Regions from separate parts of the Microbacterium cremeum genome, predicted to be linked through region 1. Evidence: predicted binding sites of a transcription regulator. Region 1 holds the regulator's gene; the other holds the start of a gene.

Region 1 (10,647 bases):
GCAGTCGGGGTTGCCGTCGCCGGCCGGCACGCACTCGCCGTTCTCGCCCGGCGCCACGACGTTCGTGAGCGTCATGTCGCCCGCGCCCGTCACCGTCACGGAGTAGGTGACCGTCACCGTCGCGCCGACCGCGAGATCACCGGTCCACTCGATGGTCTCGGCATCCGCGTCGAACGACGCCTCGCCCGCACTCGCGACCAGCGCATCGTCCCAGGTCGCATCGTCCAGCACGGCCGCCAGGTCGTCATCGAACGACGCTGCCGTGACCGCACCAGGACCCCGCTGGGCGACGGTCACCGTGTACGTGATGGTCTCGCCCACCGCGACATCGCTGCCCGGCGTCGGGTTCGACGTCTTGGCCACCGTGTAGTCGCCCGTCTGGTGCGTCGTGGTGCAATCCGCTTCCTCGACACAGCCGTCGCTGGTGACCACGTTGGTCAACGTCATGTCGCCGGCACCGGTCACCGTGACCGAATAGGTCACCGTGACCACGGCATCCACCGCCAGGTCGCCCGTCCACGAGACCGTCGGCTCGGCGTAGTCGGCCGTGCCTCCCGTCGCGGCGAGATCGTCGTTCCACGTTGCGTCATCCAGCACCGCGGTCAGGTCGTCGGCGAACGATGCGCCCTCCACCGACGCGGCACCGAACTGGCTGACGGTGACGGTGTACTCGATGGTGTCGCCGATCTGCACGTCGCTTCCCGTCGCCGGGTCCGAGGTCTTCACCGTCTCGTAGCGGCCGGTCTGGTGTTCGGTTTCACACTCGGCGGCGGTCTCACAGCCGGGCGATTGCACCGTGTTGCCGATCAGCGTGTCACCGGCAGCGGTCACCGTCACCGAGTACGTCACCGTGGCGACATCACCCGGGCCCAGGTCGCCCGTCCACGAGATCACCCCGTCGACGAACGTGAACGTGCCCGCCGACGCGACGATGTCGTTGTTGAACGTCGCGTCGTCCAGCACCTCGGTGAGGTCGTCGTTGAAGAACTGAGCCACCACGCTGCCCTCACCGGACTGGGTGACGGTGACGGTGTAGGTGATGACATCGCCGATCTGCACATCGCTGCCCGACGCCGGGTCGGACGTCTTCACCGTCGTGTACGAAGCGGTGTAGTGCTCGGTCTCGCACACCTCCTGCGAAGCACAGCCATCACTGGTGACGACGTTGTGCAGGTGGGTGTCTCCGGCGCCGGTGACGGTCACGGTGTAGGTGATCGTCACGACCTCGTCGACCGCCAGATCACCCGACCACGACAGCTCCTGCGTGGTCGCATCGAACCCGACCGTCCCGGCGGAGGCGGTCAGCTCGTCGTTCCAAGTGGCGTCATCCAGCACGTCGCTCAGGTCATCTACCAGAGAGGCACCTTCGTACTCGGCCTCACCCACCTGGGTCACCGTGATGGTGTAGGCGATGGTCTCGCCCTCGTCGACGTTCGAGCCGTCGACGGGGTCGGACGACTTCACCACGGTGAAGTCGGCGATCGGGTGCTCCACCGGCGGGCAACCGGCGTCCGGGCATCCGGGGCTGGTCACCCCGTTCTCCAGGAAGTAGCTGCCACCCTCCGCGAGCGCTGCCGAGTCCTTCACCGTCACGGTGTAGGTCACGGTCGCCACCTCACCGACCGGGACCGTACCGTCCCACGACAGCACGCCGTCCGTGATCGTCGCAGTTCCCACCGAAGCCGTCGGGCCCGCTGTCAGATCAGCGTCGTCCAACACCGCCGACAGGTCGTCGGTGAACTGCGCCACCGCGGGAACAGTGCCCTCCTGGGTCACCGTCACGGTGTAGGTGACCTCGTCACCCGGGTTCAGCACCGTCCCCGGAACCGGGTCAGACGACTTCACCGTGGAGTAGTTCACCACCTCGACCCCAGCCGGATCGCAGAGGATCGTCGGCGCCTCGGCGTCCGGCGGGGTCGCCGCCGTGCCGCAGGCGTTGTTCACGACGCTTCCGCCGCCCGTCATGGTGGCGACGAACTCGTGCACCTGCTGCTCGCCTCGGGCGAGCGATGCCACGGTGAAGGATCCCTCCGGGAAGAGGCTGTCGGTGATCTCGAGATCAGTCACCGTGCCCTGTCCGATGTTCTCCACCACGATGCGATACGGCACCTCGTCACCGACTCGGTATGTCGGATAGTCGGCGGGCGTGTTCGCGTCGTGCCACACGCCGTCGGAGTCCTGAACGTACTTCTTCAGGTTGACGGCGTAGCAGTTCGCGATCTCGGTGACCGCAGACGACAGCATGGGAAGCGCCGAGTGCTCGGCCCACGAGCCGGCCGAGTTCACCAGGATCTGGCCCGGCTTGTTGTCGTCGGCGGCGGGCTCCTGACAGCTGGTGCCGGCAGGCGTGCTGAAGTCGATGCGGATCGTCTGTGTCGCGCCCGGAGCGAGCTCGGGGCCGATGATCCGGATGGCGGTCGGGTTGTCGACCGCAGTCGTCGACCATCCCACGGTGTTGCCGGCAACCGATCCGGGCGTGCCGCCGTTGGAGGCATCGCGCGGGTCCGAGCTCAGGGAGGCCAGCGGTGCCGTCGTGAAGTACACCGTCGAACCAGCGGGCGCGACGACGTCGGTCACCGTGTAGGTGCCGTCGATGTCCGTTCCGCGACCGTCGCCGACGGCGGGCAGGATGTCGATGGTGTCGGTGAAGTCGCTCGGCTCGGGGTCCTGCGAGTTGATCGTCAGCACCCACGACGAGCTGTCGCCATCGAACGACAGCACATTCGCGGCGGCGGACTTCCCGAAGACCGTAGCCGAGGCGCTGGGCACCGTCACCGTCGCGGCGGCCGTGCGGCCCGGCGTGCTCGCGGGGCGGTTGTCGCCGATCGTATTGATGACCGCGACGTTCGTGAGCCGGGTTCCCGGTGCGATCACGCTGTCGGCCGGGCGCTGCGCCTGGTACCTGATCGTCTGGAACACGTTCGGGGTGACCCCGGCGAAGTTCCACGTGAGCGTGCGCCCGTCCGGGCTCACGCTCGTCGGGGCGGGCTGGCCCGTGCCCGGCACGTAGACCATCCCCTGCGGCAGCGTGTCGACGACGTCGAACGTCGCCGGCGGCGGGCTCGTGACGAGGTTCTGCGCCTGAGCGCGGAGCGTGTAGGTCACGGGGACTCCGGGCTGCGCGGTGGTGTCGGAGACCTCCTTCTCGATCAGTCCCTGGGCGCCCTGCAGACGGTAGACGTCGCGAAAGCCGTTGGTGTTCGGGCCGTAGGTGCTGCCCGGGATCACGGTTCCACCGCCTATGGTGCTGAGATTGACCCAGTTGTTCAGCGTCGGATACCCCGGGAATGCGGTGGCGACGTTGTACGGGGCGTTGAACGTTCCGACGGTCCAGCCCTCCCCCGAGGTGGGGGCTGCCGGATCGATGTGCCCGAAGGCGCGGAGGAACGTGTGGGCGGAAGTGTCGACGGCCGGGTCCCACGTCATCTTCACAGCAGTCACGCCGGCCGGAAGAGCCATCAGGATGTCGGTGCTGATGCGAGGGTCGGTGAGAGAAGTACCGGGCGCCGGAGTGGCCTCGATCCACATGGCACTCGGCGCCGCCTGGCCGCAGGTCTCGGTCTTCGTGTCGATCGCCTGGGTGGTGTAGAAGAACCGCGCCGTCTCGTAGTTCTCATAGCCGTCGAGGCCGCCGCCGTTCCAGCCGCCGCCCTCGAACGAGGTCGGGACGAAGGCCGGGTTCTGGTTCATCGTGCAGAGGCCCGCCAGCTGCGCCCCACCGGGGCCGCTGTATCCGTTCCAGACGAGGCTGTTCGCCTGGTGGTAGAGCGGGATCGGCCCGACGTTTCCGGCAGCGACCTGCTCGTCCCAGTTCTCTTCGGTGATCCCGGGTTGCGGCATGACCGCGTCCAGGCTTGTGCCTGGGCTCACCCACAGGTTGTCATCCCACGCCGTCCGCGAGTTCGCCGGCGATCCGATCCAGTGGTTGCTGAATCCGCCGGGCGGAGTGAGCGTGGCGCTCGAGACGTTGTTCTGTGCGTTGCCGTCAGGCTCTGAGACACCGTCGTCGAAGACGAACGCGCCGGGCGACGCGGTGAATGTGTACGTGGTGATCGCGGTCACAGCTGCGGGAATGCTGAACTGCACGGTGCCCGAGGCGATGTAGACGCCGTTGCCGGGGAGCGGCTGACCCATGCTGTCGTTGACCGGCGCGTTGACCAGCGTGTAGTCGAGATCCGAGAGCGAGACGGTGTAGGTGGTGCCGGCACCGCTCACGCTGCACGTCGGGAAGTTGGTGCGGTCCGCCCGCTCCGGGTGGGAGAACGGTTGACCCGTAGAACGTGAGGACGCGTCGATCGGCACGCAGCCTTCCCACGCGAGACCGTTGGTCGCGCCGGCGATGTTCGCGCTGATACTCACCGGGAACGAGTAGCTCGCAGGTCCCGGTCGGCTGCCCGCGTCCAGGATGAGCGAGTAGTTCATCTGAAGGAAGGGCCGGTTGCCTCCCAGGCGGCTCGCCTTTGTCTGTCCCTGGCCGGTCTGGCCGGGAGCCTGGACGAGCGACAGGTCCATGCCGTGCACGTACGTGATCGGCAGCGGACCGGGGTCGGCCGGGCCGGCTTCGGCGACCGCGGAATCCGACGTCGCCGTGCCCACGACGGTCAGGTCGCCGCCTTCCGTGGACGTGGCACGGACCGGGGCCTGGATGACCGAGGCGGTGCCTTCGGTGATCGTGCCGAAGTTGCACAGCAGGGTCGTGCCATCCTCCGAGATCGCGGAGGCAGGGGTGACATCCGTGGTCTTGCAGACCTGCGGGATGCTGGTGAAAGCGCCGTTGCCCACGGTGAGCGTGGCGCGCACGTTCTCCACCGGCTCGTTCGAGTACGGGTCCTCGGCGTCGTTGGTGTTCACGTGGAACTCGGCGGTCACCGGCTGTCCGAACGGCGCCTCGGTCGGCGTCGGATCGCCGGCCCAGTTGGCGGTGATCTCATGCACCGACAGCGGCGCGGCCTGAGCGGCAGCTGTCGGCAGAAGCGACAGGATCAGGGCGGCGACTCCGGCGAATGCCGTTGCCGCAACGCGGCGGCGGCCAGATGATCGCTGCACGTGAGATGTCGGAACTGAGTTTTCTGGCGCGATGAGACGACTCAAGATTTCCCCCCTTGGGAACGTCACAGGGTTCGCGCCGGCTTGGCACGCATGCCCTTGAATCGTTCCTATCGGGATTCTGAGAGTCTTCTCAGAATTTCACCCGGTCCTTCACCCCATCACCCGGGAGTCGGCGTCACGTCGAGGTTTCGTCGTCGTCCTCGGTCTCGGCGGCCTGCGAGAGCGGCTGGCGCGGGTGCCACACGACGAGTTCGGTCGCACGGCGCACGCGGGTGCCGTGGCGCAGCGTGACGACGGCGCCGGTCGATCCTGCGGCGAAGACGCGGGCTCCTGGGCGCTTCTCGAGCTCGGCACGCACTCGCTCCTCGAGGTCGCGGACGCGGCCGTGCAGCTCGCGCACGCGGTCTTCGAGCTCGAGGATGCGCGCGATGGCGGGAAGACCGATGCCGTCGGCCGACATGCGCGCCACCTCGCGCAGCTGCGCGATGTGACGCAGCGAGTAGCGACGCGAGCCGCCCTGGGTGCGGGCGGGCACGACCAGCCCGAGCCGGTCGTACTGGCGGAGGGTCTGCGGGTGCATGCCCGACAGCTCGGCGGCCACCGCGATCGCGAAGATCGGGGCATCCTCGTCGATGTCGTGCTGCTCACCCATGCGTCTCACCTCCTCGTACCCGGTCGTTGAGCGAGCTTGCGAGTCGAAACGCAGAGACGAGACGCCTCGCGCACACGCCGAACGTCGGCTCGAGGCGTTTCGTCTCGCTCGTTCCTCGCTCGCTCAACGACCGGCCTCATGATCTCAGCCGCGCGCCTTGGTCATCAGGTCGGCGCGCGGGTTCTCCTTCGGCTCGAGGTCGTGGAAGCGCTCCAAGGCTTCGCGTGCGGCGTCGTCGAGGTGCGACGGCACCGCCACCTGCACCTCGGCGAGCAGGTCGCCGGTGCCCTTCTGGGTCTGCACGCCCCGGCCCTTGACGCGGAGCACCCGGCCCGATGGCGTTCCGGGGGCGACCCGCAGCTTGACGGGGTCGCCGCCGAGAGTCGGCACCTCGATCGTCGCGCCGAGCGTGGCCTCGGTGAACGTCACCGGCACCGTGACGCGGAGGTTCAGGCCGTCGCGGGTGAACACCGGGTGCGGCCGCACCGCCACCTGCACGACGACGTCGCCGGGCTCGCCGCCGTCGGGCGACGGGCGCCCCCGGCCGCGCAGCCGGATCTTCTGCCCGTCCGACACGCCGGCCGGGATCTTCACCTTGAACGGCTTGCCGTCCTCGCCCTGCAGCGTGATCGTCTCACCTTTGGTGGCGGTGATGAAGTCGATCGTCGTGCGCGCCGTGACATCGGCGCCGCGCGTCGGCCCGCCGTACCCTCGGTACCCGCCGGAAGGCTGGCCGAAGCGGCCGCTGCCGAAGCGGCCGCCCTGCTGCTGGTTGAACATCGCGAAGATGTCGTCGAAGTCCTCGGCGTTCTGGTAGCGCGCGCCGCGGCCCTGCCCGAACATGCTGAAGACGTCTTCGAATCCGCCGGCGCCCTGACCACCCGCCGTGAAGCGGGCACCCGAGCCCATGGCGCGGATCTGGTCGTACTCCTTGCGCTGCTCGGGGTCGGACAGCACCGAGTAGGCCTCGCTGATCTCCTTGAACTTGGCCTCCGCCGCCGCATCGCCCTGATTCGAGTCGGGGTGGTACTTGCGCGCGAGCTTGCGGTAGGTCTTCTTCAGGTCGGCGTCGCTGACGTCCTTCGAGACGTCCAGCATCGAGTAGAAGTCCTTGTCGAACCAGTCCTGGCTGGCCATGCCGCCTCCTCGGTCACTCGGCGGGAACCGCGACGACGACCTTCGCCGGTCGCAGCTCCACCGAGCCGAGGCGGTAGCCGATCTCGACGACCTCCAGCACGGTCGCCTCGGTCGTGCCGGGGGTCGGCACCTGGAAGATCGCCTCGTGGTGCTGCGGGTCGAACGCCTCGCCGGCCGCGCCGTAGGTGCTGAGGCCCATGCGCTCGGCCACGCCACGCAGCTTCTCGGCGATCGCGGAGAAGGGCGAGCCCTCTTCGAGGTCGCCGTGCTTCTCGGCACGGTCGAGGTCGTCGAGCACCGGCAGCAGGCCCTTGGCGACCGCGCCCTGAGCGCGCTCGATCTCGACCTCGCGCTGCTCCTCGGTGCGCCGGCGGTAGTTGGCGTACTCGGCCTGCAGACGCTTGAGGTCGTTCAGCAGCTGCGTCTCGAGGTCGGCGAGCACGGCGTCCTCGGCGGCCGCTTCTGCGCTCTGCGCGGCACCGAGGATGTCGTCGACCGTGAGCTCGTCGCCCTCGGCCTCGTCCTGCGGCCTCTCGGCCTGCTCACCGGCGGTGTCCTGGCCCTCCTGCGGGTCGGACCCGGAAGCGTTCGCTTCCGGGTCCTCGCCACCGGGGACCTCGGTGTCATCGAAGTCCTTGTCGGCCATGGTTACTTCTTTTCCTCTTCGTCTTCGACGACCTCGGCGTCGACGACGTCCTCATCGGAGGTCGCGGACTCCTGGGAGTCACCGGCGTCGGCGGCCGAGGCATCCGTCGCCTGCGAAGCCTGGTTCGACGCGTAGATCGCCTCGCCCAGCTTGGTCTGCGACTGCGACAGCGTGTCGAACGCGGTCTTCACCGCGTCGTCGTCGTCACCGGCGAGCGCGGTCTTGAGCGCGTCGACGTCGGCCTGCACCGACTCCTTGACGTCGGAGGGCAGCTTGTCGTCGTTCTCCTTGATGAGCTTCTCGATCGAGTACGAGAGGGTCTCGGCCTGGTTGCGCACCTCGGCGGCCTCGCGGCGCTTCTTGTCTTCGGCGGCGTGCTCCTCGGCCTCGCGCACCATGCGCTCGATGTCGTCCTTGGGCAGCGACGAGCCGCCGGTGATCGTCATCGACTGCTCCTTGCCGGTGCCCTTGTCCTTCGCCGACACGTGGACGATGCCGTTCGCGTCGATGTCGAACGTGACCTCGATCTGCGGGATGCCGCGAGGAGCCGGGGCGATGCCGGTCAGCTCGAAGGTGCCGAGCGGCTTGTTGTCGCGCGTGAACTCGCGCTCGCCCTGGAACACCTGGATCGCGACCGACGGCTGGTTGTCGTCGGCGGTCGTGAAGGTCTCGGAGCGCTTGGTCGGGATGGCGGTGTTGCGCTCGATGAGCTTCGTCATGATGCCGCCCTTGGTCTCGATGCCGAGGCTCAGGGGGGTGACGTCGATCAGCAGCACGTCCTTGCGCTCGCCCTTGAGGACGCCCGCCTGCAGCGCGGCGCCCACGGCGACGACCTCATCGGGGTTGACGCCCTTATTGGGTTCCTTGCCGGTCTCCTGCTTCACGAGCTCAGACACGGCGGGCATGCGGGTCGAGCCGCCCACGAGCACGACGTGGTCGATGTCGCCGACCTTGATGCCGGCCTCGCGGATGACGTCCTCGAAGGGCTTCTTGGTGCGGTCGAGCAGGTCCTTGGTGAGGTCCTCGAACTTCGCGCGCGTGATGGTCTCGGACAGCGACACCGGCCCCGAGTCGGTCAGCGACAGGTACGGCAGGTTCACCGACGTCGAGGTCGAGCTCGACAGCTCCTTCTTCGCCTGCTCGGCCGCCTCCTTGAGGCGCTGCAGGGCGATCTTGTCGTTCGAGACGTCGACGCCCGTGGTGTCCTTGAACTGCTTGATGAAATAGTCGACGAGACGCTGGTCCCAGTCGTCGCCGCCCAGGCGGTTGTCACCGGCGGTCGCGCGCACCTGGATCGTCGAGAAGTCGTCGTCCTTGCCCACCTCGAGCAGCGAGACGTCGAAGGTTCCGCCACCGAGGTCGAAGACGAGGATGAGCTCGTCCTCCTTGCCCTTGTCGAGGCCGTACGCGAGGGCGGCGGCGGTGGGCTCGTTGATGATGCGCAGGACGTTCAGGCCCGCGATCTCGCCAGCCTCCTTGGTGGCCTGGCGCTCGGCGTCGTTGAAGTACGCGGGGACGGTGACGACGGCATCCGTCACGGTGTCGCCGAGGTACTGCTCGGCATCGCGCTTGAGCTTCTGGAGGATGCGCGCCGAGACCTCCTGCGGCGTCCACTTCTTGCCGTCGACGTCGAAGCCCCACGTGGTGCCCATGTGACGCTTGACCGACGAGACGGTGCGGTCGACGTTGGTGACGGCCTGGCGCTTGGCGGTCTCGCCGACGAGCACCTCGCCGTCCTTGGTGAATGCGACGACCGAGGGGGTCGTGCGGAAGCCCTCGGCGTTGGCGATGACCTTGGGCTCGCCGCCCTCCAGGACGCTCACGACCGAGTTGGTCGTACCGAGGTCGATTCCGACAGCACGTGCCATGTGTATCTCTCCTTCGTGGGGGCGACGACGGATGCCGGCGCCCGCGGTTCGTGTGAAAAGCCGGGCTCGCGGACCCAAAGCTGAGTCGCGATGGCTCAACGATACGCCGGGGTGCGGCATCCGTCAATTCGAACTTGATACGACTCGACTCAACTTGCTCGAAGCGGCGCGGTCACACGGTGGCCTTATGCGCGAAACGCGCGCGCCCTAGAGTCAGCTCAGAACGACCGCGGGCGAACCTTGGGAGGGGTCATGCGCACGACGAGAACGAGGATGATCGGCGGTCTGACCGCCGCGGTGGCGGTGCTGGCCGGCTTCGGCGCCACGGGGGCCGTCGCGGCGCCTCCCGACACCGCCGGACCGCGGTACACCGCGGGATCGGACGGGGCGGGCGACCCGTACTTCCCCTTCTCCGGCAACGGCGGCTACGACGTGCAGCACTACGATCTCGCGCTGACGTACACGCCCCCCGCCGTGGCCCCCGCACCGCTCCAGGGCAGCCTCTCGGGTGTGGCGACGATCGACCTCGTCGCGACGCAGGACCTCGACCGGTTCAGCCTCGATCTGCGCGGGATGGACGTGACGGCGGTGACGGTGGGCGGCAAGCCCGCCGCCGAGGTCGGCGTGCCGGCCGGCGGGGCCGAGGTGCAGGGCGCGGCGTACTGGCAGCAGCAGGACGACGCCGCCCGCCGGTGGGAGCTCACCGTGCAGCCACGTCCGAAGATCAAGTCGGGTCAGACCGTGCAGGTGGTCGTCGAGTACAGCGGCACGACCGTGCGCCCTCTCGACGTCGAGGGCGCCCTCTACGGCTGGGTCACCACCAGGGACGGTGCGATCGTGGTCAGCGAGCCCGAAGGCTCGATGACGTGGTACCCGGTGAGCGACCATCCGACCGACAAGGCGACCTACCGGTTCGCAATCACCGTGCCCGAGGGCAAGGTCGCGGTGGCCAACGGCCTGCCGTACAAGCCCGCCGAGACCGCCGGCGGCTTGACCACCTGGTTCTGGGATGCCCCCGACCAGCAGGCGAGCTACCTCACGACGGCATCCGTCGGGGACTTCGAGCTGCGGCCCACCTACACCTCGTCCAGCGGCGTGCCCATCATCGACGCCGTCGACACGAAGCTCACGGCGAACCAGCTCAACACCTCGAACGCGAGCCTGGCGCTGCAGCCCGCCATGATCGACTTCTTCGAGTCACGGTTCGGGTCGTACCCGTTCGTCGCGTACGGGGCGATCGTCGACAACGACAGCGTGGGCTACGCCCTCGAGACGCAGACGCGCCCCGTCTACTC
Region 2 (10,647 bases), 1.5 Mb from region 1:
TGCGCTCACGGCCGTCAGCGACCAGAGCCACATCCGCTCGGTGCGCTCGATCGAGGACGGCAACGACCGCTCTCACGCGATCGGCCTCGGCCAGATGAACCTGCACGGTTACCTTGCCCGTGAGCACGTGTACTACGGCTCGGAAGAGGGCGTCGACTTCACGAACATCTACTTCTACTCGGTGCTGTTCCACGCGCTGAGCGCGTCGAACAAGATCGCGATCGAGCGCGGCGAGGTCTTCGACGGCTTCTGGGACTCGAAGTACGCCAGCGGCGAGTTCTTCGACAAGTACATCGAGCAGGAGTGGGCACCGGCGACCGACAAGGTCAAGGAGATGTTCGCGGGGCACCACATCCCCACGCAGGACGACTGGCGCCGGCTGAAGGCGTCGATCCAGCAGCACGGCATCTACAACCAGAACCTGCAGGCGGTGCCCCCGACCGGCTCGATCTCGTACATCAACAACTCGACGTCGTCGATCCACCCGATCGCGGCGAAGATCGAGATCCGCAAGGAAGGCAAGCTCGGTCGCGTCTACTACCCGGCGGCGTTCATGACGAACGACAACCTGGAGTACTACCAGGACGCGTACGAGATCGGCTACGAGAAGGTCATCGACACGTACGCCGCCGCGACCCAGCATGTCGACCAGGGTCTGTCGCTGACGCTCTTCTTCAAGGACACCGCCACCACCCGCGACATCAACAAGGCGCAGATCTACGCATGGCGCAAGGGCATCAAGACGATCTACTACATCCGCCTGCGTCAGATGGCACTCGAAGGAACGGACATGTCCGAGTGCGTCTCCTGCACGCTGTGACCATCGGTCGTTGAGCGAGCGCAGCGAGACGAAACGCGAAGAAAGAGAAATCATGAGCGAGAAGCTCCAGCTCCTGGATCACGTCCAGGCCATCAACTGGAACCGCATCCAGGACGACAAGGACCTCGAGGTGTGGAACCGCCTCGTGAACAACTTCTGGCTGCCCGAGAAGGTGCCGCTGTCGAACGACATCCAGTCGTGGAACACGCTCACCCCCGAGGAGCAGACCCTCACGATGCGGGTCTTCACCGGCCTGACGCTGCTGGACACCATCCAGGGCACCGTCGGCGCGGTGTCGCTGATCCCGGACGCGATCACGCCGCATGAGGAAGCCGTCTACACGAACATCGCGTTCATGGAGTCGGTGCACGCGAAGTCGTACTCGTCGATCTTCTCGACGCTGTGCTCGACGAAGGAGATCGACGAGGCGTTCCGCTGGTCGGTCGAGAACGAGAACCTTCAGAAGAAGGCTCGCATCGTCATGGAGTACTACCGCGGCGACGAGCCCCTCAAGCGCAAGGTCGCCTCGACGCTGCTCGAGTCGTTCCTGTTCTACTCGGGGTTCTACCTGCCGATGCATTGGTCGAGCCGGGCGAAGCTGACCAACACGGCCGACCTCATCCGCCTCATCATCCGCGACGAGGCCGTGCACGGGTACTACATCGGCTACAAGTTCCAGCGCGGACTCGAAACCGTCGACCAGGCCACGCGCGACGACATCAAGGACTACACGTTCTCGCTGCTGTACGAGCTCTACGACAACGAGGTTCAGTACACGCAGGACCTCTACGACGGCGTCGGCCTCACCGAGGACGTCAAGAAGTTCCTGCACTACAACGCCAACAAGGCGCTCATGAACCTGGGCTACGAGGCGATGTTCCCCGCAACGGTCACCGACGTGAATCCCGCGATCCTCTCGGCTCTGTCGCCGAACGCCGATGAGAACCACGACTTCTTCTCGGGGTCGGGCTCGTCGTACGTCATCGGCAAGGCCGAGGCCACCGAAGACGACGACTGGGACTTCTAGGAATCTCAGATCGACCGATGGTTCGACCAATCGGCGTGTCGTGACGCCGATGCCGTCGACGCGGCCGTCTCGCGTTGGTACCGTCATCACGGGTGTCCCCAGCACCCGCGGACGCGGTGTCCCCAACGCCGCTCCACGCCGCGGAGCTCGCTCGCCTTGGGGGAGTGCGATATTCGCGGCGGTCGGGTCTCGGTGTCCCCAGCGCCGAGGCCCGGCCCTTCCGACGTCTCGACCCCCGAGGGAACGACCGACATGACGAAGACGGCATCCGGGTACGTGACCGTCGGCGATCTGCGCATGTACTTCGAGACCCACGGTGACGAGCGCGCCGACAAGGCTCCGCTGCTGCTCCTGCATGGCGGCCTCTTCGACATCGACCAGCAGTTCGGCCCGTTGCTTCCGGGCCTGTCGGCGGGGCGCCGTGTCGTGGCCGTCGATCTCCAGGGGCACGGGCGCACGAACGACATCGACCGGCCGTTCTCCGCCGCCGCCTTCGCCACCGATGTGCTGGCCGTACTCGATCATCTCGGGATCGAACGGGCTGACGTCTTCGGCTTCAGCATCGGCGGCTCCGTCGCGCTCGAGCTCGGCATCCGTCATCGCGAACGCGTGAACAGGCTGGTCGTGTCGTCGGTGTCGTTCCGTGCCGACGGCATGCGCGGGAGTGACAACGCCGAGGCGGTCGGCGCGATGACGGTCGACATGATCGCGGGGACGCCGATGGAGCAGGCGTACCTGGCGAAGTCGCCGCACCCCGACCTCGAGCACCTGCAGGGTCTGCTCGACCGGCTCGGAGCCTCGTACGCCGGCGGGTTCCCGGACTGGGCCGACGACGACATCCGCGGGATCGCGGCGCCGACCCTCCTCACGGTCGGCGACGCCGACATGGTGCGTCTCGAGCATGCCGTGGAGTTCCTGCGCCTGCGCGGCGGCGACGTCAACGGCGACTTCGACGGGGTGCCCGCCTCGCAGCTGGCGGTGTTCCCCGGCACGAGTCACTTCTTCGGACTGGCGCGCACCGACCTCGTCCTCGACGTCGTGCTGCCGTTCCTCGACGGCGGAACCGCATCCGGCGGGGGCGACGCGAACGCGTGAGCGTCCGGCATCCGGTCGTCAGCGCCTCACCGAGGCGGTCACCGTGAACTTGCTGTTGCGCGCGACCTGACGCGTCGGCCCGACGATCCGCTCGAGCGCCGGGCGGTAGCGCAGCGCCGAGTTCCACACCGCCCACAGTTCGCCGCCCGGCCGGAGGACGCGCGCCGCGTCGGCGAACATGCGCGGAGCGATCCCCTCGTGGATGGCGGTGCCGGAGTGGAAGGGCGGGTTCACGGCGACGAAGGCGGCGGAGGCGTCCGGCTGCGACGCGAGCATGTCGTCGCGCACCACGTCGACCCGATCGCCTACGCCGTTCGCGTCGGCGGTGGCACGCGCCGACGCGACGGCGGCGGCGGACTGATCGCAGGCGATGACGCGGATCCCCGGATGCCGCAGCGCGAGGGCCGTCGCGATGACGCCAGTTCCGCACGCCAGGTCGATGACGGCCCCGCCGCCGGGGGCGGCCTGCGGGAGGTGCTCGAGGAGGAACCTCGTGCCGATGTCGATGGCGGTTCCCGCGAAGGCGCCGCCGAACGCGCACACCACCATTCCGTCGTGCTCGGCGTGGCGCGCCAGGGGGTCGCGACCATGGTGTGGACCGCGTGCCACCAGCACGCGTGACTTCTGGCGCGCGTGCGTGACGTCGACGCGCTCGAAGTGCTCGCGCAGCACGTCGTTCATCGCGAGCGACATGTGCTTGATCCTCCCGCCCGCGTACACGACGACTTCGGGCGAGGCGTGCGCGGCGACGAGCCCGGCCAGGTCGCGTAGCGCGTCGAGCGAGCGGGGCAGGCGCATCAGCACGACGCGCGCATCGCGCACGAGGCCGGCGTCCAGTGTGAGCGACCTGTAGTGCTCGCCGAGTCCGGACCGCTCGGCGTTCGCGGCAAGCGCCCGTTCGCCGGTGAGCGCGTCCTGGTGCACACGGATGCCGCGGCCGCCGTCCGCGGCCGCGCCGAGGGTCAGCGCCCCGTAGGCGTCGCCGATGACCGTGATGCCGTCGCCCGCCGCGCGGCGAGCGGACGCCGACTCGTCGAGGATCAGCCGGTCCGCGGCATCCGTCGCCACGAGGCCGGGCGCTTCGATGTCGGGCCAGCGCCGCAGCGTGTCGAACGAGAAGGTCACCGCTCCACCGTAGATCGCCGTCGACCGGGAATACGACCGAAGAGGAGCCGTTGAAGTTGATACGGCGGTGCTCAAGTTCGTAAACTTGACAGCACCTCACTCAAGTTCAGGAGAGACGGAATGCCCGAAGACTTCACCCCCTCGAGCGGCGCCGACGACAACGCGAGCTCGTTCGACGAGTTCCTCGCGCGCTACCTCGCGGGCGAGCGCGCCCGCGTGGAGCGCTCGATCGACCTCAGCCGCTTCCTCGGCGCGCGCACGCAGCAGCTGCTGCAGCGCGCCGGCAAGTACGCGCTCGAGCGCGGCCAGCTCGAGCTCGACGCCCTGCACGTGCTGAGGATCCTCGCCGCCGAGGCGCCCGCCAAGGACGCCATCGAGCGCATCGGCGCCGACGCCCGTGCCATCGTCCGCGCGACCGAGGAGCGGCTGCCCGCCGCCTCGAGTCCCGCCGACGTCGACGGTGCGGTGGTGACGCCGTCGGTGCAGCGCGCGCTCTTCCACGCCTTCCAGGTGGCGCGCTCGTCAGGCTCGACCTACGTCGATCCCGAGCACCTCTTCTTCGCGTTGGTGCTCGCGCAGGACACGCCCGCCGGTCAGGTGCTCGCACGCGCCGGGGTGACGGCGGAGGCCCTCACGCAGGCCGTCCGCGAGACGGTCGCGCCGGGCGGCGAGGCCACACCGGACGACGACACGGATGCCGCGGCATCCGGCACACCCATGCTCGACGCCTACGGCACCGACCTCACGGCTCTCGCCGTGGCCGGACGACTCGACCCGGTGATCGGACGCGCCGACGAGATCGAGCAGACGATCGAGATCCTCAGCCGCCGCACCAAGAACAACCCGGTGCTCGTCGGCGAGGCGGGCGTCGGCAAGACCGCGATCGTCGAGGGGCTCGCGCAGGCGATCGTCGACGAGGCCGTGCCCGAGCAGCTCGTCGGCAAGCGGGTCGTCGCGCTCGACCTCGCGGCGATGCTCGCCGGCACGCGCTACCGCGGCGACTTCGAGGAGCGCCTCACCAAGACGATGGACGAGATCGCCGCGCACCGGGGCGAGCTCATCGTGTTCATCGACGAGGTGCACACGGTGGTCGGGGCGGGCGGCGCCGGCGACGGCGGCATGGACGCCGGCAACATCCTCAAGCCCCGCCTCGCGCGCGGCGAGCTGCACCTCGTGGGGGCGACGACGCTCAAGGAGTACCGCGTCGTCGAGAAGGACCCGGCTCTCGAGCGCCGGTTCCAGCCCGTGAAGGTCGGCGAGCCGTCGATCGAGGACGCCGTCCTGATCCTCCAGGGCCTCAAGCCGGCGTACGAGGAGCACCACGGCATCGCGTACACCGACGAGGCGCTGCGCGCCGCCGTCGAGCTCAGCGACCGGTACCTCCCCGACCGCGTGCTGCCCGACAAAGCGATCGACCTCATCGACCAGGCGGGTGCGCGCCTGCGCCTGCGCCTGGGCGCCCAGGTCGACGTGAGCGCGCTCATGGCGCGCCTGGCGACGCTGGAGGCCGACAAGAACGCGGCCGTCTCGGCGGAGCAGTACGAGGAGGCGTCACGCATCCGCGACGAGATCGCCGCGGTGCAGGAGAAGCTCGACGACGTCTCGTCTCGCTCCGCCCGCAACACGGCCGATGCGGTGGCGGCCGTGGTCGGCGAGCCCGAGATCGCCGCGGTGATCAGCCGTGCCACCGGCATCCCGGTCGATCGGCTCACCGAGACCGAGCGCGAGCGCCTGGCCTCGCTCGAGGACGAGCTGCACGCGCGCGTCATCGGGCAGGACGACGCCGTGGCCGCCGTGGCCAAGGCGGTGCGGCGCAACCGCACCGGAATGGGCGACCCGCGGCGGCCGGTGGGATCCTTCCTCTTCCTCGGTCCGACGGGGGTCGGCAAGACCGAGCTCGCGAAGGCGCTGGCCGCGAGCCTCTTCGACGACGCGGGAGCGGTCATCCGCTTCGACATGAGCGAGTTCGGCGAGCGCCACACCGTGTCGCGGCTCGTCGGGGCGCCTCCCGGATACGTCGGCTACGACGAGGCCGGGCAGCTCACCGAGCGGGTGCGCCGCAACCCGTACTCGATCGTGCTGTTCGACGAGATCGAGAAGGCGCACCCCGACGTGTTCAACCTGCTGCTGCAGGTGCTCGACGACGGGCGCCTCACCGACGGCCAGGGTCGCACGGTCGACTTCCGCAACACTGTCATCGTGATGACCTCGAACCTGGGCTCGGAGTTCCTCGCCTCGCGCAGCGGCGCCATCGGCTTCATCGCCGACGGCGGCGGCGAGACGGGCTTCGGCTCCGAGAAGGACCTCCGCGACCGCGTCTTCGGCAAGCTCCGCGAGGCGATGCGGCCCGAGTTCCTCAACCGCATCGACGAGATCGTGCTGTTCCGCAAGCTCGACAAGCCGCAGCTGCGCGAGATCGTGCGGCTCCTGCTCGGCGCGGGCGAAGCGCGCCTGGGCAAGCGCGAGATCGCGTTCGAGGTCACCGAGGCCGCCGTGGACTGGCTCGCCGATCACGGCTACGAGCCCGAGTACGGCGCGCGCCCGCTGCGCCGCCTGATCCAGCGCGAGGTCGACGACCGCATCGCCGACCTCCTCGTCACCGGTGCGCTCGCCGACGGCGGGTCGGTGACGGTGGATGCCTCGGCGGAGGGCATCGTCGCCCGGGCGGAGGCGTTCGCGACTGCCGCGTGATGCAGTCGCCCCCCGAACCGGCTGCGGCTGCAGAAACCTGTCGCGGCGCACCCGATCTGGGGCGCCGCGACAGGTTTCTGGCGCCCTACGACGTGCTCAGGCGCCCAGCATCCGTTTCAGGGTCCGGGCGTTGCGTACGGCGTTGCCCTCGCCGTCGTTGTTGAAGTACGCGAAGACCTCGTGGCCGTCGACCTCCCACTGGCGCGTGCGCTCGGCCCACTCGGCCAGCGCCTCGTCGGAGTACGACCCGCGATAGAGGTGCTGACGATCGGGCCCGTGCAGGCGGACATAGACGAGCGGTGCCGTGACGCGCAGCACGTGGACGAGCTGGGCGCCGCTCATGATGCAAAAGGCGGCGCCGTGCCGTTCGAGAATGAATGTCGGCTCGATCTTCTGCCGGAGACGACGCTCCGTCTCGCCCAGCGCCGTGGGTGAAGCACTCAGCCCCGGTCTGTACAGACCGGGGCTGAGTGCTCAGTAGCAGATCGAGGTCTAGCGACGGTTGGTCAGCAGCTGCAGCACCGCAACCATCACCATGACCGCGCCCACGATCACGGGGTAGGCGGTGACCGCGCCATAGGGAATCGTGTTCAGCGGGTCCAGCCAGTCCGACGGCGCAGACGACCAACTGAATCGCATTGCGGCCATTACGACGACCACGAGAACGATGAGAATTCCGGCAGACAGACCGACGATGGGCCATCGCCACGCGATGACGACCGCGCCGGCGCCGACGAGGGCGGTCAAGGCGAGAGCCAGGGGACTGAACATGAAGTTCTCTGGGACTCGCACCGTCGAAGCCACGGCAACGAGGTAGTACATGACGGCCCCCGTTACGAGACCGATCACCACCGACAAGCCAACCTTGGAACCACTCGCTCGTGCTTTCCCCAATTCAGTCGGGGATACCGATGCGGACATCATCTACCTCCCTCAGACGCTGCAGGCCAGGTTCACGCTTGGGGACGACGCGACCAAGGATGAGCCGATGGCATTTTCTCCGTATCAACCCGTGGTCGCGGTGCCCGTGCAGGCTCTGGACGTTGTCCAGTAGTTGGTGAATCCAGGGTTTGCATCTTCTGCGTCCTGGCGCCACGCGAGTCATCCTTTGACTCGATCACGCGACACCGACTCATTGGACAAGCGGATTTCAACCATATCCAGATTGCGCATTTGTGCACCAGGCATCCGGAAGGACGACGGCAGCTACGAGGACGGCGCAACGATCGGCTACCACGTGGCCGTGCGGGGCAACCAGGCGGTGAGTCTCGTCGACGCGGCCGAGGGGCCTTGACCCCGGATCGTGGACACGGTGTCGTTTCGGTTGCTCGGTGCGGGCGAAGTGCGCCTGGCCCGCCGAGAGGTCGACCTCGTCGTCACCGAGGCCGCGGTGGAATGGCTGGCCGAGCACGGCTACGAGCCCGAGTACGGCGCGCGCCCGCTGCGGGCGGAGGCGTTCGCAGCCGCCGCGTGACGCAGTCGCCCCCCGAACCGGCTGCGGCTGCAGAAACCTGTCGCGGCGCACCCGATCTGGGGCGCCGCGACAGGTTTCTGCAGCCCTACGACGTGCTCAGGCGCCCAGCATCCGTTTCAGGGTCCGGGCGTTGCGTACCGCGTTGCCCTCGCCGTCGTTGTTGAAGTACGCGAAGACCTCGTGGCCGGAGCCCTCCCACTCTCGGATGCGCTCGGCCCACCACGCCAGGTCGTCGTCGGAGTACGAGCCGTCGTAGAGGCGCTCGGGGTCGGGGCCGTGCAGCCGGACGTACACCAGCTGCGCCGTCGCGCGCAGGATGCAAGGCAGCCGCGCGCCGCTCATGACGCAGTACGCGGCGCCGTGCCGCTCCAGGAGCGGGAAGATCGTCCCGTCGTCGGTCCATGACGGATGACGGAACTCGATGACCGGCCGGGTCCACGCGGGAAGCGCCTCGAGGAACGCGTCCAGACGCTCGTCGTCGCGCTCCATCGCGGGGTGCAGCTGCACGATGAGCGGGCCTCGGCGCCCGTCGAGGGCGTGGAGGCCGCGCGTGATTCGCTCGATCCACACGCCGGGATCGCGCAGCCGTCGGGCGTGCGTCAGCCCGCGGGGAGCCTTGACCGCCATCTCGAAGCCCACGGGCACGCGGTCTCGCCAAGAGGCGAACCGCGTGTCGGCCGGCCACCGGTAGAAGCTGCCGTTGAGTTCGACGGTGTCGAACTCGGAGGCGTACTGGTCGAGCCAGCCGCGCTGGTCGCCGCGGTAGAGCACGCCCCGCCAGTGCGGGTAGACCCAGCCTGAGGTTCCGATGCGCGCCATATCGACATCCTCCGTGGCGCGGCGGGTCCGCGGGACGGGGTTGCGGGGCGCGGGCGCCGCGGGTACGCGGGGCGGCGGCTTCCGCGACGTCGGTGCGTCCTGCCAGAGTGGACGCATGGCACGCATCGGCGCGATCTTCAACCCTTACACGCACTCTCCCGACGAGTTCCGCGACGCCGTGCTCGCGGCCGAGGAGGGGGGAGTGCCCGAGCTGTGGATCTGGGAGGACTGCTTCCGCCAGTCGGCTTTCGCCACCGTCGGCGCCGCGCTCGCCTGGACGGACCGCCTGCGCATCGGCATCGGGATCGCACCGATGCCGCTGCGCAACGTCGCGGCGACCGCGATGGAGATCGCGACCGTCGAGCGGCTCTTCCCGGGCCGCCTGCTGCCGGGCGTGGGCCACGGCGTGCTGCCCTGGATGGGCCAGGTCGGCGCCCGCGTCGCCTCGCCTCTCACCCTCATGCGCGAGTACGTGCCCGCCCTGCGAGGGCTGCTCGCCGGCGAGAAGGTCGACGCGGACGGTCGCTATGTGACGCTCGACGGCGTGCAGCTGGACTATGCGCCGGCCACGCCGCCGCGCGTGTACGCGGCCGCGGAGGGGCCCAAGACCTTGCGGCTGAGCGGCGAGGTCGCCGACGGCACCGTCCTCGACAGCGGGCACACCGCGGCCGAGCTGGCCGCCTCGATCGCCGCGATCGGCGAAGGGCGCGCGGCGGCGGGGCGCGACGCCGCGCACGACAACGTCGCGTACGTGGTGACGGCGTTCGGGACGGATGCCGAGGCCCGCGCCCGCGCGGACGTCGGCGACAAGCCCGATCCGCTCGAGCGCGCGCTGTGGGGCGACCCGGCACAGGTCGCCGAGGGCGCGCGGGCCTTCTTCGCCGTGGGGGTCGACGAGGTCGTCCTGCTGCCCGCGTCGCGCACCGACCTGCGCGAGTTCTACAGCGCCGCGGGCGAGGTGGCGAGGATCGTGGGCGCGGGCGCGCCGGTCGCCGCGAGCGCGGTATGACGGCTCTGCTGTCGATCGGGATCGCGGCCGCCGCAGGCCCCGGCCTCGCGGCGCGCCTCGCGCCGGTGGTGGAGCGCGCCGGGCTGCACGCGCTGTGGGTGAACGACACGCCGGGCGACGACGCGCTCGCGGTGATCGCCGCGGCCGCCCGTGCGACGGATCGGCTCGTGCTCGCGACCGGCGTGCTCCCGATGGACCGGCGGACGCCGGAGGGTGTCGCCGCGGAGGTCCGCCGCCTCGGGCTGCCGCGCGAGCGGCTCGTGCTCGGGATCGGCTCGGGCGCCGCCGGGGCCGGGGCCCTCGCGCGCGTCGAGGCCGCGGCGGCGACTCTGCGAGCCGAGCGTCCGGCGCGCACGGTGGTGGGAGCGCTCGGGCCGAGGATGCGACGGCTCGCCGCCGAGGCATCCGACGGCGTGCTGCTCAGCTGGCTCACCCCCGATGCCGCTCGGGTCCAGGCGGCGGAGGCGCACGCCGTGTCCTCGTCCACGCACGTCGCGCTGTACGTCCGGACGGCTGCCGACGCCGCGGCCGTGCCGCGGCTCGAGGCGGAGGCCGAGCGCTACGGCGGCTACCCGTCCTATGCCGCG

What was found. Region 1 encodes HspR, which represses chaperone genes until heat shock. Its sites were predicted from a motif close to AAGTTGAGTCNNNNNGACTCAACTT; they were not measured.
Region 2: IM778_RS05630 (ATP-dependent Clp protease ATP-binding subunit) is a predicted target of HspR. The motif match lies at 4,150-4,174, and genes of this name have one in related genera.

The regions. Positions count from the first base shown of each region.
Region 1 covers NZ_CP063812.1:3,725,393-3,736,039, forward strand. The annotation lists gene IM778_RS16590 (DUF7927 domain-containing protein) at 1-5,091, opposite strand, end outside; gene IM778_RS16595 (heat shock protein transcriptional repressor HspR) at 5,225-5,701, opposite strand; gene IM778_RS16600 (DnaJ C-terminal domain-containing protein) at 5,846-6,838, opposite strand; gene IM778_RS16605 (nucleotide exchange factor GrpE) at 6,852-7,484, opposite strand; gene dnaK (molecular chaperone DnaK) at 7,487-9,352, opposite strand; gene IM778_RS16615 (M1 family metallopeptidase) at 9,605-10,647, shown strand, end outside.
Region 2 covers NZ_CP063812.1:1,272,931-1,283,577, forward strand. The annotation lists gene nrdE (class 1b ribonucleoside-diphosphate reductase subunit alpha) at 1-820, shown strand, start outside; gene nrdF (class 1b ribonucleoside-diphosphate reductase subunit beta) at 873-1,847, shown strand; gene IM778_RS05620 (alpha/beta fold hydrolase) at 2,100-2,942, shown strand; gene IM778_RS05625 (class I SAM-dependent methyltransferase) at 2,961-4,067, opposite strand; gene IM778_RS05630 (ATP-dependent Clp protease ATP-binding subunit) at 4,188-6,758, shown strand; partial or broken gene IM778_RS05635 (DUF72 domain-containing protein) at 6,855-7,133, opposite strand; gene IM778_RS05640 (hypothetical protein) at 7,251-7,610, opposite strand; gene IM778_RS05645 (hypothetical protein) at 8,071-8,232, shown strand; gene IM778_RS05650 (DUF72 domain-containing protein) at 8,329-9,051, opposite strand; gene IM778_RS05655 (LLM class flavin-dependent oxidoreductase) at 9,167-10,060, shown strand; gene IM778_RS05660 (LLM class flavin-dependent oxidoreductase) at 10,057-10,647, shown strand, end outside.